DNA from 4 places in the Rossellomorea sp. ABR4_004 genome. Region 1 is predicted to be linked to each of the others. Evidence: riboswitches for the same ligand, from Rfam matches in the RefSeq annotation. Region 1 holds a riboswitch; each other region holds the start of a gene.
The links. Region 1 has a riboswitch for S-adenosylmethionine ahead of metK (methionine adenosyltransferase). Riboswitches for the same ligand answer to the same signal wherever they lie in the genome.
Positions count from the first base shown of each region.

Region 2: another riboswitch for S-adenosylmethionine. It lies ahead of ACXAF2_RS08640 (homoserine dehydrogenase); the one in region 1 lies ahead of metK (methionine adenosyltransferase).
Region 3: another riboswitch for S-adenosylmethionine. It lies ahead of ACXAF2_RS06565 (methionine ABC transporter ATP-binding protein); the one in region 1 lies ahead of metK (methionine adenosyltransferase).
Region 4: another riboswitch for S-adenosylmethionine. It lies ahead of ACXAF2_RS09155 (homocysteine synthase); the one in region 1 lies ahead of metK (methionine adenosyltransferase).

Region 1 covers NZ_JBSWVM010000001.1:1,375,165-1,379,382, reverse strand. The annotation lists gene pckA (phosphoenolpyruvate carboxykinase (ATP)) at 1-905, opposite strand, end outside; SAM riboswitch class I at 1,230-1,374, shown strand; gene metK (methionine adenosyltransferase) at 1,587-2,789, shown strand; gene ACXAF2_RS07230 (gamma carbonic anhydrase) at 3,012-3,527, opposite strand; gene ACXAF2_RS07225 (alpha/beta hydrolase) at 3,612-4,218, shown strand, end outside.
Region 2 covers NZ_JBSWVM010000001.1:1,638,573-1,642,790, reverse strand. The annotation lists gene ACXAF2_RS08645 (DUF2254 domain-containing protein) at 198-1,583, opposite strand; SAM riboswitch class I at 1,839-1,949, shown strand; gene ACXAF2_RS08640 (homoserine dehydrogenase) at 2,100-3,347, shown strand; gene ACXAF2_RS08635 (aspartate kinase) at 3,393-4,218, shown strand, end outside.
Region 3 covers NZ_JBSWVM010000001.1:1,231,228-1,235,445, forward strand. The annotation lists gene ACXAF2_RS06550 (M20 family metallopeptidase) at 1-23, opposite strand, end outside; gene ACXAF2_RS06555 (MetQ/NlpA family ABC transporter substrate-binding protein) at 36-872, opposite strand; gene ACXAF2_RS06560 (methionine ABC transporter permease) at 884-1,546, opposite strand; gene ACXAF2_RS06565 (methionine ABC transporter ATP-binding protein) at 1,536-2,561, opposite strand; SAM riboswitch class I at 2,682-2,786, opposite strand; gene ACXAF2_RS06570 (GNAT family N-acetyltransferase) at 3,760-4,170, opposite strand; gene ACXAF2_RS06575 (PucR family transcriptional regulator) at 4,215-4,218, opposite strand, start outside.
Region 4 covers NZ_JBSWVM010000001.1:1,776,370-1,780,587, forward strand. The annotation lists gene metX (homoserine O-acetyltransferase MetX) at 1-896, opposite strand, end outside; gene ACXAF2_RS09155 (homocysteine synthase) at 980-2,275, opposite strand; SAM riboswitch class I at 2,481-2,600, opposite strand; gene ACXAF2_RS09160 (trans-sulfuration enzyme family protein) at 2,696-3,835, opposite strand; gene ACXAF2_RS09165 (DUF302 domain-containing protein) at 3,958-4,218, opposite strand, start outside.

The DNA of each region.
Region 1 (4,218 bases):
TCATCAAGAACCACGTTTTCAAGGACAGAACCGAAACGGATCGCATCAAAGATTTGTGGCTCCTTTTCACGTGTCAGGCCGATACACTTAGCGTAGCAGCCGCCTTCGATATTGAATACACCGTTAGGAGACCATCCGTGCTCATCATCGCCGATTAAACGACGGTTCGGATCTGCGGACAATGTCGTTTTTCCTGTACCGGATAAACCGAAGAACAATGCCACATCTCCTTCACGTCCGACATTTGAAGAACAATGCATGGAAAGGATATCGGATTCTGGAAGTACGTAGTTCATGACAGAGAAGATCGATTTCTTCATTTCACCTGCATACTCAGTTCCACCAATCAGGACAATTCTTCTTTCAAATGATACAATGATAAATGTTTCAGAGTGAGTGCCATCTTCTGCTGGATCTGCCTTGAAGTTCGGGGCAGAAACGACGGTGAATTCTGATTGATGACCCTTTAGCTCTTCTTCTGTAGGGCGAATGAATAATTGGTGAGCGAAAAGATTATGCCAAGCGAATTCGTTGATCACTTGAATAGGTAGTCTATGTTTTGAGTCAGCACCTGCGAACCCTTTGAAAGAAAATACTTCTTCTTTTTCTTTTAAGTAATCTAATACTTTTGTATATAGTTTATCGAATGATTCTGAAGAGATTGGTTGATTGACAGAACCCCACTCAATCTTATCCTTTGTGGATGGTTCTTCTACAATGAATTTATCCTTAGGAGAGCGTCCTGTGTATTTACCAGTTTCTGCTCTGACTGCACCTGATGATGTTAAAACGCCTTCATTTCGTTGAAGGACTTTTTCAACTAGTTGGGAAACAGATAATTGTTCCTGAATGTTTTGACCGTTAAGTAATTCTGTTAATTCATTAGACATGCTCACTGAATTCATTAGAACCCTTCCTTTATATAAATTTAATGATCTCGTTTGCTTCACAAAAATAGTATAACACAATTGAACCATTAGTCTATACTATTTATTTAATTTTATAATGTGTCTTCATATTGTCACATTTTTTATCCGAAAATAGCTTGTACCTTCTTATATATATGAAGGAAAAATCATAATGTTTAGCCTCATTGCCTAATTAGGTTATTTTAAGAGGTCAAGATAGGTTGGAATCATGAAAAGACCAAGCTTGAATGGTTAAACATGTCACTTGAAAAAAGTTGACACCACCAGTACGAAACGTTATCATAGTTCCTTGAACGGATACTCTTATCCTGAGCTGGTGGAGGGAGCAGACCCTATGAAACCCAGCAACCTGCTAAATAGTGAATGGATCTTATTCTTTTGAAACGATCCGATTAAGCGAAGGTGCTAAACTGAGGCAAGGTCTGAGAACCTTGAACGATAAGAGAGAAAAGGCGCGGCTATGATCTGAAACCTTTCCTCTAATGCATGAATCATGAGGAAGGGTTTTTTCTGTTTATAGTGGATCAAATGCACATAATGCATGATTTTTTTATAAAAAAACCATGTTTACTTCATACTACTTAGGGAATGAGTACCGTATCTGTTTAATGTTTTGTTAGATCAAAGTCTAACAATTATGCTTAAGGAGGAACCTTGATGTCAACTAAACGTCGTCTGTTTACATCTGAGTCCGTAACCGAAGGACATCCAGATAAAATTTGTGACCAAATCTCTGATTCAATTCTTGATGCAATTCTTACAAATGATCCGAATGCTCGTGTAGCATGTGAAACGTCTGTTACGACGGGCCTTGTTCTTGTTGCGGGTGAAATTACAACGAGTACGTATGTCGATATTCCAAAAATCGTTCGTGAAACGATCCGTGAAATTGGCTACACTCGTGCGAAATATGGCTTTGATGCCGAGACATGTGCTGTATTAACATCCATCGATGAACAATCTGCTGATATCGCGCAAGGTGTAGATCAGGCACTAGAAGCTCGTGAAGGCCAAATGACGGATGAAGAAATCGATGCAATCGGTGCAGGTGACCAGGGGTTAATGTTTGGATTCGCTTGTAATGAAACGAAAGAGCTTATGCCTCTTCCGATTTCCCTTGCCCACAAAATTTCCCGTCGTCTGACTGAAGTTCGTAAAGAAGAAATCCTTCCTTACTTACGTCCGGATGGAAAAACTCAAGTAACCGTTGAATATGATGAAAACGATAAGCCGGTTCGTATTGACACAATCGTTATCTCAACTCAGCATCACCCTGAAGTGACGCTTGAGCAAATCCAACGTAACTTAAAAGAATATGTCATCGATCCTGTTGTACCGAAAGAACTGATCGATGAGCAAACAAAATACTTCATCAACCCGACTGGTCGTTTCGTTATCGGCGGACCACAAGGTGATGCAGGGTTAACAGGACGTAAAATCATCGTTGACACATACGGCGGATACGCTCGTCACGGTGGCGGTGCATTCTCTGGTAAGGATGCAACGAAAGTGGACCGTTCTGCGGCCTATGCAGCACGTTATGTAGCGAAGAACATTGTGGCAGCAGGACTTGCTGAAAAATGTGAAGTTCAATTAGCGTATGCAATCGGTGTGGCTCAACCGGTATCCATCTCAGTTGATACATTTGGAACAGGTAAAGTATCAGAAGACGTACTAATCGACGTTGTTCGCAATAACTTTGACCTGCGTCCTGCAGGAATCATCAAAATGCTGGATCTTCGTCGTCCGATCTATAAGCAGACAGCTGCTTACGGACACTTTGGCCGTAACGATATTGATCTTCCTTGGGAGCGTACAAACAAAGCGGAAGCATTAAAAGCGGAAGCATTAAGCGAATAAGGAAAGATAGTAGAAGAGACCAACACTTATCAAGGTGTTGGTCTCTTTTGCGATGTGTGACGGCGGTGGCGAAGGTTATTGTGCCAAATGGCAGGTAATCGTGATTTTGGCAGATATATGTTGAAAATGGCAGATGAATCCGAATCCGAAGCCGGGACCTGCTTACAAGAAAATCTTCCATGAGTATTCTCAGGAAGGTTGGGGTATCCCAAGTATAGGATATTAAAATGGTTTGATGCTTTTATAATATTGTCCTTTTTCTGCGTATTCTTTCGATATTCGCTTCATTTCGCTAATATCATGTTCATTTAACTCTCTCACCACTTTTGCTGGACGACCGAATGCCAGTGTGTTGGGAGGAATGACTTTCCCTTGTGGAACAAGGCTTCCTGCCCCAATAAATGCTCCTTCACCAATTTCAGCATTATCGAGAATGATGGATCCCATGCCGATCAATGCTTTCTTTCGGATTTTGCAGCTATGTAGAATCACTCCATGGCCTACGGTTACTTCATCTTCAAGAATAAGAGGGTTATTTGGACTCTGATGAAGAATTGAATTATCCTGTATATTTACTTTATTACCGATTTTGGTTGGAGCGACGTCCCCTCTGATGACGGTGTTGAACCAGATGCTGGACTCTTCACCGATCTCCACGTCCCCGGAGATGGTGACATAATCGGCAATGTATGCCGATTGAGCGATGATAGGTTTTTTATCATAATATGGATAGAGCATTTAATACTACCCCTTTCAAGAATATTTACTATAATAATGGTAGCAGAATTCATTCACATAGAGAACTATTAAGGAGGAATTGCCATGTGGAAATGGGAAACAGATCAAGAAGCAAAGGCAGTCATCGTCATCGTTCATGGAGCAATGGAGCATCATGGTCGGTACGGTTGGCTCATTGAAATGTGGCGTGCAGCAGGCTTCCATGTCATCATGGGCGATTTACCGGGTCAGGGGATGACTTCAAGAAGTAAAAGAGGACATATCGATTCGTTCGATGAATATATAGTGGAAGTAAAAGATTGGGTACAGGCGGCGTACCAATTTGAGTTGCCTGTATTTCTGATTGGTCATAGTATGGGTGGGCTTGTTGCGGTCCGTATGCTTCAGGAATCCCATGTGAACTTGGCGGGGGTGATCTTGTCCTCACCTTGTTTAGGCTTGGTCACGACTCCGTCAAAACCGATCGAGCTCTTGTCCCATGGTTTAAATAAGATCGCTCCCATGGTGAAGTTTCCATCAGGATTAACGATTGATATGGCAACGAGAAATGCCGATGTTCGTGAAATTGACAGCAACGATTCACTCTATATCACCAAGGTGTCTGTCCGCTGGTACAGGGAGCTCGCCCAAGCAATAAAACTGGCTTTTGTAAACCTGGAAAAAATGCCAGATGTCCCCCTGCTAGTGCTGC
Region 2 (4,218 bases), 260 kb from region 1:
TCATTACTGCTAAAAGGGTTGTTAAAACCGATGTTAATTTGTATGCTAAGACACTCTTTTAAAGTTATAAACGTTGTCATATCAATAAAAAAAGGAGGAGCGAATGAACGTGCTAATTCCACCTCCAAAAGCAATGTTATTATTTTACGTTTACTCCCGCTCAACCGAACGGGTTACTCTAAAAGAGATGAAGCTTTTTACGTATTTTCATTGGCAGAAGGATAGAATTTACTTTCGATTTTCTTATATTCCCTAAGGTTTTCAGTTAAGCGTGCCAGCTTATGAACTTCTTGAAGAAGAAACGTTTTATCTAATTCATAGATGACCTCCCTTTCAATATGATCAATGGTATTACAGGCAAATTCCCAGATGTGCTTGTGTTTGGATGGCTGGATGGATTCTGCAATGAGCGCCAGTGCCCGCACAATGTCTGTAATGATTAAATGATTGTCTTTAGCATAATGTCGGATATAGCCAAACCCGCGATACAAGTAATAATCAAATGCTTCGGACTGGAGAACGACTCGGACTCTTCCTTCCCTATCGATCAAATAAGGAGTGAAGGATAAGTGATCCTCCACTGTCAGCATAAGGTCAGCCATTTGATCAATCGTATTAGAGGCGGTTTTTGGATCATCATTCCCGAGAGCTTTGATCGCCACTTCAGCCAGCTTGTGAATTCCCATTTGCAGGTCCTGGATTTCGGTCTCTTTATGCCCCATTTCAATGAAAGTGAGATAGAAACCATCCGAAACATCGTTGGTCTCAGGTCCCCAAATACTCATGATTTCATTACCGGCCAATATATAATCTCCGACTTTGTAATGAAGCTGAATGATGAGGTTATCCTGCTTAGCCCGTTCGATCATTCCATGGAAGTCGATTAACTGAATATATCCCGATTCCCTTGCCTGTAAGTGAATGATGTTCTCCTTCTCATGTTCCATAAGATCGCCATTTTCTGTTGTTCGGTGGGTTTCTAAATCATTTTTTAACGTCTGGTGGATCATCACTTCAGAAACCTGCTTCATATTGTACGTAATATTGTGTACCTGCATCCAGGTGGAAGCATGGTTAATGAAGAAGATAAATGTCACAGCAGTAAGGAAAGCAAGTCCGATCGTCATGATCGGCGCAGCAACAAACAGTTCTTCCTTTGAATCACCGATAAAAAGAAAGAGGAGAAGTACGTAAACAAAGCTGCCATTAAAAATTCCCAGGGCATGCTGTGTTTGTTTGTCCGAAATGAAGTCCAGGAGCATCCTGGGTGAAAATTGACCACTGAACATCGTGAGTACAACAAGCAGTGAATTCAAGGTGAAAGCACTGAGCGTCAGGATGGCCCCGATGAGTGTACTGACAAGCATGCGTGTAACAGATGCATCCATACTTAAGAAATCGGGTGTAAATTGAGAGATGTCGGCATACAGATCTAAAAAGAGGGTGAGTGCGACAAGCAGTATGGAAAAACAAATATAAAAGAACGGCATATACCATATGGTCAGCCGAATCTCCCGCATTCTTTGACGCTTGGACATGACCATATATTTTCTAATGGATAAGGGAAGCAATTTTTTCAACATAATTGATTTGGTTCCTTTCAAATACAGGGATATGGATTAGTTTTCCCCGCCAGGACATGTTAAAACGTCTCTTTGCAAAATAGATTTATAGGTTCTTAGACAAAGCTGAATAATAAGTGATAGGAAATATAACTGTCTTTGTCATTAGAAAGAATTTTTTAAAAATACTAAAAATAGTATTGACGAGTGAATAAATCCCCTATATAATCCAATTCATACTCAAATAGCAAGTAATACCAAAACGAAACATGATATCTCTTATCAAGAGCGGCGGAGGGATAGGCCCGATGAAGCCCGGCAACCTGCAGGATCAGACTGTAAAGGTGCCAATTCCTACAGATTCCAAACGAATCTGGAAGATAAGGGGAGGAGCATGCTCATTTAGCCCTCTTCTTAAAAGAAGAGGGCTTTTCTGTATACCTTTTTCTTTTCCGCTCATATACCTTAAGTGGATCTTCAACTGGAATGAATCATTCTTATGTACTAAATAAAAAATCGATAAAAGGAGAATGAATGATGTCAACGATTAATGTGGCACTTCTGGGGTTCGGAACGGTAGGGCAAGGGGTCTGTGAAGCAATCGATACTCATCAGGACAGATTGAAGGAAGTACTGGGTAAAGAGGTGAAGGTAAAGGCGATTCTTATTAAAGACCCCACAAAAGAGCGAAGGATTGAATCATCCATCCTCGTCACAACGGATTTTCAAGAAATCTTGGATATCCCGGACCTGCACGTGATCTTTGAAGCGATCGTGGGGGAAGAACCGAGCTTTACGTATTTAACACAAGCTATTGAGAAAGGGCTTCATATCGTCACGGCTAATAAAGCGATGTTTGCCAAATATGGTCCTGAACTATTAGATAAGGCGAAAAGGAAGGGGGTATCGGTCGGATTTGAAGCGACGACAGCCGGAGGGATCCCCGTGATCGGCAGTATCAGGCAGCTTCTGAAAGTGAATGAGATCAAACAAATTCAAGGGATTCTGAATGGGACGTCCAACTTCATTTTATCTCAAATGAGAAAAAGAGGTCTTGCCTTTGAGACAGCCTTAAAGATTTCTCAGGAGAAAGGATACGCTGAAGCCGATCCGACAAATGACATCGAAGGCTATGATGCGTTCTATAAATTGCTTATTTTAAGTCAGACGGCCTTTGGCAGACAGCCCGATTGGAAAAATATCCGACGAAAGGGGATATCCCACCTGACTGCAGAATGGCTTCAGGCAGCGGAATCCTTTCGGCTACGGTTTAAGCACGTAGGTTCTCTCCAGCGGGATTCAATCAATCATATCAGAGGAGAAGTAGAGCCCACTCTTGTCCATGATACCCATCCCTTTTACGGTGTGGAGGATGTGGAAAATGCCATTTCCCTTAAGGGGAGTCTTGTAGGAAGAATCACCCTTCTTGGTCCGGGCGCTGGAAAGTTACCTACTGGAAGCGCCATGGTAGAGGATTTTCTGTCGTTGATAGAGAGAAAGTATACCGATTCTGCCGAAAGTACCGTGAATACGGAAGAGGTTCTTGATGAGAGCAATCACCAATGGGTCTTAAGAGTCCGTGAAAATGAGGAGTATCAAAACTGGATCCCATCGTTCATATTGAAGGATCGTATTCAACTGGGGGATTACTTGTACGTATTTGTTGAAGGAAGAAAAGAGACAATGGAATCGCTCCTTGTGACACACGACCATATTCAAGCCGTTCCTATTTTAAATGAAATTCCGTTGGAAAATGAAGTGAAAACTGGCGTTGCAGTTTCTTAGAAGTAGTCTTTAATAAATAAGATCTGATGGAAAGTAGGGGTATCATTGAGTATGATCGTTCAAAAGTTTGGTGGAACCTCTGTTGGTTCTACAGATCGGATCAAGCGCATGGTCTTTCATGTCATGAAAGAAAGAGAAAAAGGTCATGATGTAGTGGTAGTGGTATCAGCCATGAATAAAACGACTGATACACTGGTAAGGTTGGCAGGAGAACTCTCAGCAAAGCCAAATAAGAGAGAGATGGATATGCTCTTAAGTACCGGGGAGCAGGTGACGATCTCCCTTTTGACAATGGCCCTCCATCATAAGGGGCTGGAAGCCGTATCCCTCACTGGCAGACAGGCGGGAATTCAAACCGATGGAGTATTTGGGAATGCCAAGATTACCTCGATCAATACCGATCGGATAAAATCGGAATTATCAAAAGGACGAATCGTCGTGGTAGCAGGTTTTCAAGGAATCACGGATAAAGGAGAAGTGACTACATTAGGGAGGGGCGGTTCTGATACGACGGCAGCCGCTCTTGCTGCCGCTTTAAAAGCGGATAGGTGTGACATTTATACGGATGTAGATGGGGTGTATACGTCGGATCCGCGAATCGTTCCCCGGGCAGCGAAAATTGACACCCTTTCCTATGATGAGATGCTGCGTTTAGCCATCATGGGAGCTGGTGTCCTGCATCCGAGGGCGATTAAACATGCAAGGGAACATCATGTTCCGCTTGTGGTCTGTTCCAGTTTGATTGAGGGGCGTGGGACCGTCATTAGTGGAAGAACACAGAGAAATGCCCCTATTGTGGGAGTGGCCTATCAGAGTGATATTTCTGTTCTGACAATAATGGACTGTAATGGTGGAGAGTCACTGATTCTTT
Region 3 (4,218 bases), 140 kb from region 1:
GTAATCGCTGCTGGTTGACTCATCTCTTTACCCTCCTAATGCAATTCACTGACCGGCACGAATGTCGGGATCAGGGAATCTTTGTATGTTTTCTTGATATGTTCCGCTACGTCATCCTCCTGATAGAGCTCCACAATCTTTTTATAAGTCTTATTTTCTTTATCTTTTTGCTGCGCCGCGATGATATTGATGAACGGCTTAGATTCCGCCCCTTCGATATAGATGCTGTCATCAACCGGGACGAACCCTGCTTCAACAGCGACACCATTATTGATGATCGATGCTGCAACATCCGGTAGTACCCTCGGTGTCTGGGCAGCGACGACCGGTGTGAATTCAAGGTTTTTCGGGTTTTCTTTTATGGCTTCCAAACCTTGTGACTGATCAAATCCTTCTTTCAGTTGTATCAAACCTGCTTCCTCCAGTAGGAGAAGGGCACGGCCAAGGTTCGTCGCCTCTTGAGGAACGGCTACTTTACTGCCTTTCGGTAAGTCTTCTACCGATTTATATTTTTCCGAATAGATTCCCATTGGCGCGATGATCGTCGAGCCGATCGGTACAAGGTCCAGATTATGTTCTTCAACGAAAGAGTCAAAATACGAAATCGTCTGGAAGGCGTTCAGGTCGATATCCCCATCGGCCAGGGCCTGGTTCGGTCTCACGTAATCGGCAAACTCCACAATCTCGATCTCAATCCCTTCCTTCTCTGCTTTCTCTTTCATATACTCCCAAATCGGCACCCCAGATCCATTCACTCCGACTTTAACAACTTCTTTTTCACTTGAGCCGGATGCACTGTTTCCCGAGCAGCCGCTCAATATAAGGGTGATTAATAGAATCGCGATACTTGCTAGACTGATTGATTTTTTCATATTCCTCTCTCCTAACGTCTTCTGATGATTTTTGATAAGGTATTTCCTGCTGTCTGCAATCCCTGCACCATCACGATTAAAATGATGACAGTCACGATCATGACGGATGTTTCAAATCGCTGATAACCGTAAGCGATGGCCAGATCTCCGAGGCCCCCGCCTCCGACTGCCCCAGCCATGGCCGATGCACCGACCAGGCCGATGGTGGCGATCGTGATATTCAGGACCAGTGTACTCAATGCTTCCGGAATGAGGATCCCGAAAATGATCTGCCACGGCCCTGCCCCCATGGACTCCGCCGCTTCAATGACACCCGGTTCCACTTCAAGGAGCGAGCTCTCTACCAGTCTTGCAATATACGGTGCCGCAAATGCGACAAGCGGCACGACCGCTGCCGCCGTTCCGATCGATGTGCCCACTACCAATCTTGTAAAGGGAATGATGGCCACCATCAAGATGATGAACGGGATCGAACGAAATATGTTGATGATGCTGCTCAATATGGAAAAGACGACTTTATTTTCAAGTAAGTGCCCCTTTCTCGTCACCACGACGATGATGCCGAGGGGAAGCCCAATCAACGTTGCAAACAGGAGGGAGAATGACACCATCGCCACGGTATCCCATGTCGCTTCTATAATTTTTGGCCAAAATAATTCCCAGTTAACTTGCACGCTTCTCCACCTCGCTTACGAATAATCTGTTCTTCCAATAATCCAGGATCTCTTCCGTTTCTTTCTTGCTGCCGATGATCTGTACGATGAGATTCCCGAACGGCTTGCCCTGGAGTTCCGTGATCTGGCCGAATAATACATTGATATGGGCATTGAATTTCTTTGCCGTTTCGGACAAAATCGGCGTGCCCGTCGAATCCCCCTTGAAAATAAGGCGGCAGATGCGCCCTTCTTTGCTGTCATTCAATTTGTCGAGAACCGATGCCGGCAGCTGATCATTCATGACACTCTTCACAAAGTTTTTCGTCGTCGGGGTCTGCGGGTTGGAAAAGATATCGAAGACGCTTCCCTCTTCCACGATTTCTCCATTTTCCATGACAGCGACCTTATCACAGATTTCCCGGATGACCCCCATTTCGTGGGTGATCATCACAATCGTAATGCCATACTCCGCGTTGATTCTCTTTAATAAGTTCAGAATCGATTCCGTCGTCTGAGGGTCAAGTGCGGATGTGGCTTCATCGCAGAGCAGAATCGAAGGCGATGTCGCCAGGGCTCTTGCTATCCCCACCCTTTGCTTCTGCCCTCCTGACAGTTGATCCGGATAATGCTTCGCTTTATCTTCAAGTCCGACAAACGCGAGCAACTCCTTTACTCTCTCGCTGATTTTTTCTTTTGGCCATTTTGCAAGTTTCAGAGGATAGGCGATATTCCCTGCCACCGTCCGGGATTGAAACAGATTGAAATGCTGAAAGATCATCCCGATGCGGTGCCGCTCTTTCCTCAGATCGATTGCCGACTGATCTTTCAAGCTGCGCCCCTCTATGAAAATATCACCCGATGATGGTTTCTCTAAAAAATTGAGACAGCGGACAAGCGTGCTTTTTCCCGCTCCGCTGAATCCGATCACGCCATAAATCTCTCCCTTCTTCACTTCGAAGGAAACATTCTTCAAAGCGGTGAATGGGCCATCCTTCGTCTCGAAAACTTTCGTAACATTCTGAACTCTGATCATACAGGACTTGCTCCTTTCGCTATGTATTCTTCTTGAAGCCTGTGTGTGAAGGACATGGCAGAAAATAAAAAGTGCCCCCCTTCATAAGAAGAGAGGCACAAATATGTATATGTCCCGCTCTTCTCATCTTTCAAGTCATATGACTTGATGGAATTGGCACGGTATTCATAAGAACCCGTTGCCGAGGTATCACAGGGCCAGTCCCTCCACCTCTCTGGATAAGAAGATATCGCTTTATTAAGTTAACGTTATAATGCGTTTTAGCATTAGGGTAATGTTAAAGGATATTAGTTGGGTTGTCAATCCTGTTTTTGAATTAATTTCAATATACTCAAATTGGCTAATTCATCCAAAATCCAACTTGAAAGCATGCAAACTGGGGACGATTCCTACTCTACATATTGACTTTAAGGGAGATTGAGATTAGTCGAAAGGAGAAGTAAGAAACGGACTCATTCCCACTCAACGGATTTATATTGTTAAGTGTTTTTACATAAAGAGAGGGACGGACCTCTCCTACTTTTAACAGAAGGTCCGACCCTGATGAAGGCGGGGTCAGGTCCCAGTCTATTAGGCTGAAAGAACATAAGCGGAGATTTTACGGTTATATCCAGGATGGACTTAGTATTGAAGGGAAATAAGCGGAGGATTTCCTCTTAAGCACAGATAAATCCCCCATTATTATATTTCTGGAAGCAATAGGCGGAATCTTTCCGCTTATTTCAGCCTTTTTTAATCGTAGTGACCATTTAAGCGGAATCTTACCGTCTATTCATTATCTCTGGCACTTAACCAGATCCCCAACCGATAAGTGGGTCACTCTTAAACAAAGATTGTGAGGCATCTTTTGACAGGTTGTCTAATATACACGAATTTTCTTCTTTTTTTAAAATCTGAATATTCTAAGTATACAGTGAAATACATATTGTACTACGTTAAATTATCTTATTTAGGAAAATAGTTCTTACAAAAAAACAGGGACGGCTTTCACTCTACTTTCCTGGGTGATGGTCAAAAGGTAAAGGTAAAAAAAGTACCGTCCCCCTCTACTTTCTTATTCCATTATTGCCCAGGATACTTGAATAACTTATACCAATACAAAGTGTTTTCTATATTTGGAATATATGACTGCTTCAATGTGTCGACTCCACCTAGTATGAATCCTTGTTTCACATAAAACTTAAAGTCTATTCCATTATTAACCGCGTCTCATAAAATGAAGTTCACCCAGATTATCTGTGAACCCCCATTTTTCGTAGAACGGTATCATTTCTGGTCTGCAGTATAGTTCGAAATGATTTATTTTCTTTAACGAGGGGTGCTCTATGATGTTGTTCATCATTTTTTCACCAATATGCTTTCCACGGTAGGATGTATTTACAATGACATCAAAAATAATGGCTTTATAAACGTAATCGGTAAGTATACGTGCAAAAGCAATTAATTCTTTATTTTGTGGTCCAACCAATGCTATAACAATGTCTGAATTCTCAAGCATAACATGAATGTCAGTAAGTGTCCGTCCCTTAGTCCACCATTCTGTTTCATACATGACGTGTAATTCTTCGACTTGTTTACTATTGAGATTCTCTACCATTTCAAAGTCCAATATATTTGCCCCCTACGTATAGAATTCTCCTCTGGCCAAGAGCATCAA
Region 4 (4,218 bases), 400 kb from region 1:
ATTAAATCTCCTTCATAGCTGATCGAAATCAGTTCGCACTGATAGTTCTTCGCTACCACTTCTGTTCCTCCTCTTCCTCTTCCGATATCATGTGAGTTCATCGCTTTCAGCAAGGTAAGATAGCTGTTAGGGTCAAAGCGCTTCCCTAATTTCTTTCCTTGGTAATCGAGATAGCTTTCGACATTGAATTGTTCGTTTTGCTTTTCTCGCTGGAAACGATGGTCGAACAGTTCCTGTGTCCGATACGTGACCATACCAACCATTCTGGCAATCTCTAACCCTTTTAAAATGGAGCCTGGTGGATAATGCCCCTTTTGAAACTCAGGGTCCCCTTCAACCGCCGTGATTCCGATGTGATTAAAGGCGAGACCGTAATCATTTAAGGCAGGGGTGACGGCAAGAGCGAATACTTTATTAATATAGGCAGGATAGAGGACACCCCACTCCAATGCCTGCATCCCTCCCAAAGAGCCTCCAATGACTGCTTCGATGTGGTCGATTGAAAGGTGTTGGAGTGCTTTATATTGGGCATGGACCATGTCCCTTATCGTAATACCAGGGAAGTCCGGACCGTAACGCTCTCCCGTGTCTTGATTGGTGGACGCCGGTCCCGTACTACCTTCACATCCTCCTAATACATTAAAGGCAATCACATTAAAATGGTCGGTATCAATATACAACCCCGGACCAATCAGTCCATCCCACCAGCCGCGGTCTTCACTCGTCCCCTTTACGATATGGGTCCCGGTGAGGGCATGGCAAACCAGGATGGTCGGTCCTTCTTTGTTTCCTGTTCGTTCATACGTAAGATCTACATGTTTCAACGTGGTGCCTGACTCTAATGTTAGGGATGGGATGGCAATGGAGCCAACTTCATATGTGTATGGTTTCTCCACTCCTCCACCTCCTTTTTTGGTGTTGTGGCGGGGGTGATCAGGATTCCTCTCGGTATACCCCCGCTGGTTAAAAATATCTCCTATTATACCCTTGATGTTTCCAACGCCACTTCTATGGCATGATCCAAGTCCTGGATCAGGTCCTTCGCAGACTCTAATCCAACGGAAAGTCTCACAAGATCCTCGGTTACCCCTGTCGCGCGGATTTCCTGGTCGTTCAATTGCTGATGGGTCGTGGAAGCCGGATGGATGATCAGTGATTTCGCATCCCCTACGTTCGCAACGTGAGACCACAGGGAGATGTTATCGACTACTTTCCGTCCGGAATCTCTACCACCTTTAATACCAAAGACGACGATGGATCCCGCTCCATTTTTCAAGTATTTTTGTGCAAGTTTATGAGAGGGATGATGAGGCAATCCTGGATAAGATACCCACGCAACGCCATTATGCTGATCTAAATGCTCCGCAATTTTCAAGGCATTCTCTGTGTGACGTTCGATGCGAAGATGCAGCGTTTCTAATCCCTGCAACAGAAGGAATGCGTTCTGTGGACTTAAGCACGCCCCTAAGTCACGAAGCAGCTGCACTCTTAATTTCGTAATGAAGGCTGCCGGACCTACATCCTGTGCATAACGCAGTCCATTATAGCTCCGGTCCTCTTCCGTGAATCCCGGGAACTTTTCATGATTCCAATCGAATTTCCCACCGTCTATGACGACTCCCCCGATGGCCGTTCCATGACCACCGATCCATTTTGTTGCAGAGTGGATGACGATATCAGCTCCATACTCGATTGGCTTACATACATATGGAGTGGCAAAGGTATTATCGATGATCAATGGGATGTGATGGTCATGAGCCACTTTTGCTACCGCTTCAATATCAAGCACGTGTAGACTTGGATTTCCGATTGTCTCAGCGAATACGGCTTTCGTTTTAGGCGTGATCGCTTTGCGGAAATTTTCCGGGTCTGTCGGATCTACAAAGTGAACCTTGATTCCGTATTTCGGAAGTGTGGTCGAAAATAAATTATAGGTTCCGCCGTAAAGATTGGTGGCCGCTACAATTTCATCACCTGCTCCGGCGATATTTAAGATTGATAGAGAGATAGCAGCCATTCCCGATGAAACACCGAGTGCTCCGATTCCCCCTTCTAAAAGAGCAAGCCGTTTTTCCAACACGTCTACAGTCGGGTTCATGATACGCGTATAAATATTACCCGGTTCTTCAAGGGCAAATAATTTTGCAGCATGATCACTGTTGTCGAAAACGTAGGATGTCGTTTGATAAATCGGCACTGCCCTCGAGCCAGTGGATGGATCCGGCTCCTGGCCACCGTGAAGTAGTAGTGTGTCGAAATCGAATGATTTTGTCATTGAGAATTCCTCCTGAATGGTTTTTTTGATTTGGATTGGGTTTGTTTCATTACTGCGGTTAACACATTCAGCTGTCAAAATAGATGGTTTTTTCAGCTGCTTAAATCCCTCACCCAACGTCTGAAATGTGTTTTTCTAAGAAGAAGAAGAGGAAAAAATAAAAAACCCTCTTCCTAAGAAGAGGGTCTAATTTAATAGGGTCCTCCTCTTATCTTTCAGGCAGATTGCCTGCAGGAATTAGCACCTTTTCATGTGACGCATTTCTGCGCACATGAAGGTTGCCGGGTTTCATCGGGCCTAGTCCCTCCACCTCTCTGGATAAGAGCATGTAGTTGTCAATGTGAAAATTCTTGCGTTGAGATGAATTATAAGGGGTAACCGACCTTAACGTCAAGAGTATTTTTAGAATTTTTACATTATTTAATTTTTAACAGAAGCTGCAATCGCTTCGTTAAATTGAGCGACGATGTCCTCTCCGTCTTCAATCCCTATCGATATGCGGACGACATGTGTGTTGATTCCGAGTTTTTCCTGCGCATCCTTCGGTAGAGCACGATGAGACGTTCCCAATGGGTAAGAAACCGTTGTCTCTACACCGGCAAGGGAAGGGATGATTTTAATCCATCCGAGTGTTTTGAAGAATGTGCTTATATCACATGTGTTGGATAGCTCGATTGTTACGATTGCTCCATTTCCTTTACCGGATAAATCGGTTGGGTAATAGACTTTCTTTACATATTCATTTGCTCGAAGGTCCGCCGCAAGAACTTCTGCATTTCTTGCTTGGGTTCCCATACGAAGAGCCAATGTTTTCGCTCCACGGCAAGTCAGCCACGCTTCAAATGGGCTCAAGTTCGACCCGATGTTGACGACTTTTTCTCTCGCTTTTTGAACAAATTCTTCTTTTCCAACTACGACTCCTGCTGTAATATCACTGTGTCCTCCGATATACTTCGTGGCACTGTGAGCGACCAGGTCCACCCCTTCTAAGAAAGGCTGGCGCAGAAACGGTGTGGCAAACGTGTTATCGATCATTGTTTTCAGGTTATGTTTCTCAGCAAGTTCAACCATTCTTGAAATATCTTCTACTCGCATAAACGGGTTCGTCACCGTCTCACTGTATAGGAGTTTCGTATGCGGTGTTAGAGCATCCTCGACCTCTTCAACACTCGTAAAATCAACAAAAGAAGTCGAAATGCCGAATGTCTTAAGCTCTTCCTTCAACATATGGAACGTACCGCCGTATAAATCTTCGGCGGCAATGATATGATCGCCTGATTGCACTATAGCGAGGATTCCAACAAGGATGGCCGATAATCCAGAGGAAGTCGCGACACCTGCTGGAGCTCCTTCCAAGTCTGCCACCATCTTACCAAGCTCGTCTGTATTTGGATTTCCCGTTCTCGTATAGAGATAAGGGGATTTCCCTTCATAGAAACCCTCCAACTCTTCTAAAGATGTAAAAGAAAAGGCAGATGTTTGATAAATGGGAGTCGTCTTACTGCGGATTTCCTCAGTCCCTTTTAACTGACTATGTACGACCTTCGTTGTGAACTTCATCTCTGTCATCCTTCCTGAATCTATGTATTTTTAAAAGTGTATCATATTCAGAAGATTGTGAGGAGTAGGATGTATGGCAAGAAATAAAAAACACCTGCCCAATTGCAACAGGTGCTCGCCTTTTATTGAACATTATCTAAACATCCGATCAGACGATTTTCAATGTCCAATGCCAGGCTTTTCAGTTCATCGTTATCCACCATTTCAATTAGCTTGCTTGGTTTTGCCATACCGATCTTGGTTGTACCGCCTTCTGTGTATACCGTTACTTTGCAAGGCAGGAAGTAGCTTACGAGCATGCTTTCTTCCAGCACCTTCTTGGCTTCATGAGGATTACATACCTCTAATACGACTACTTCTTCATTGAAATCAAGGCCTTTATC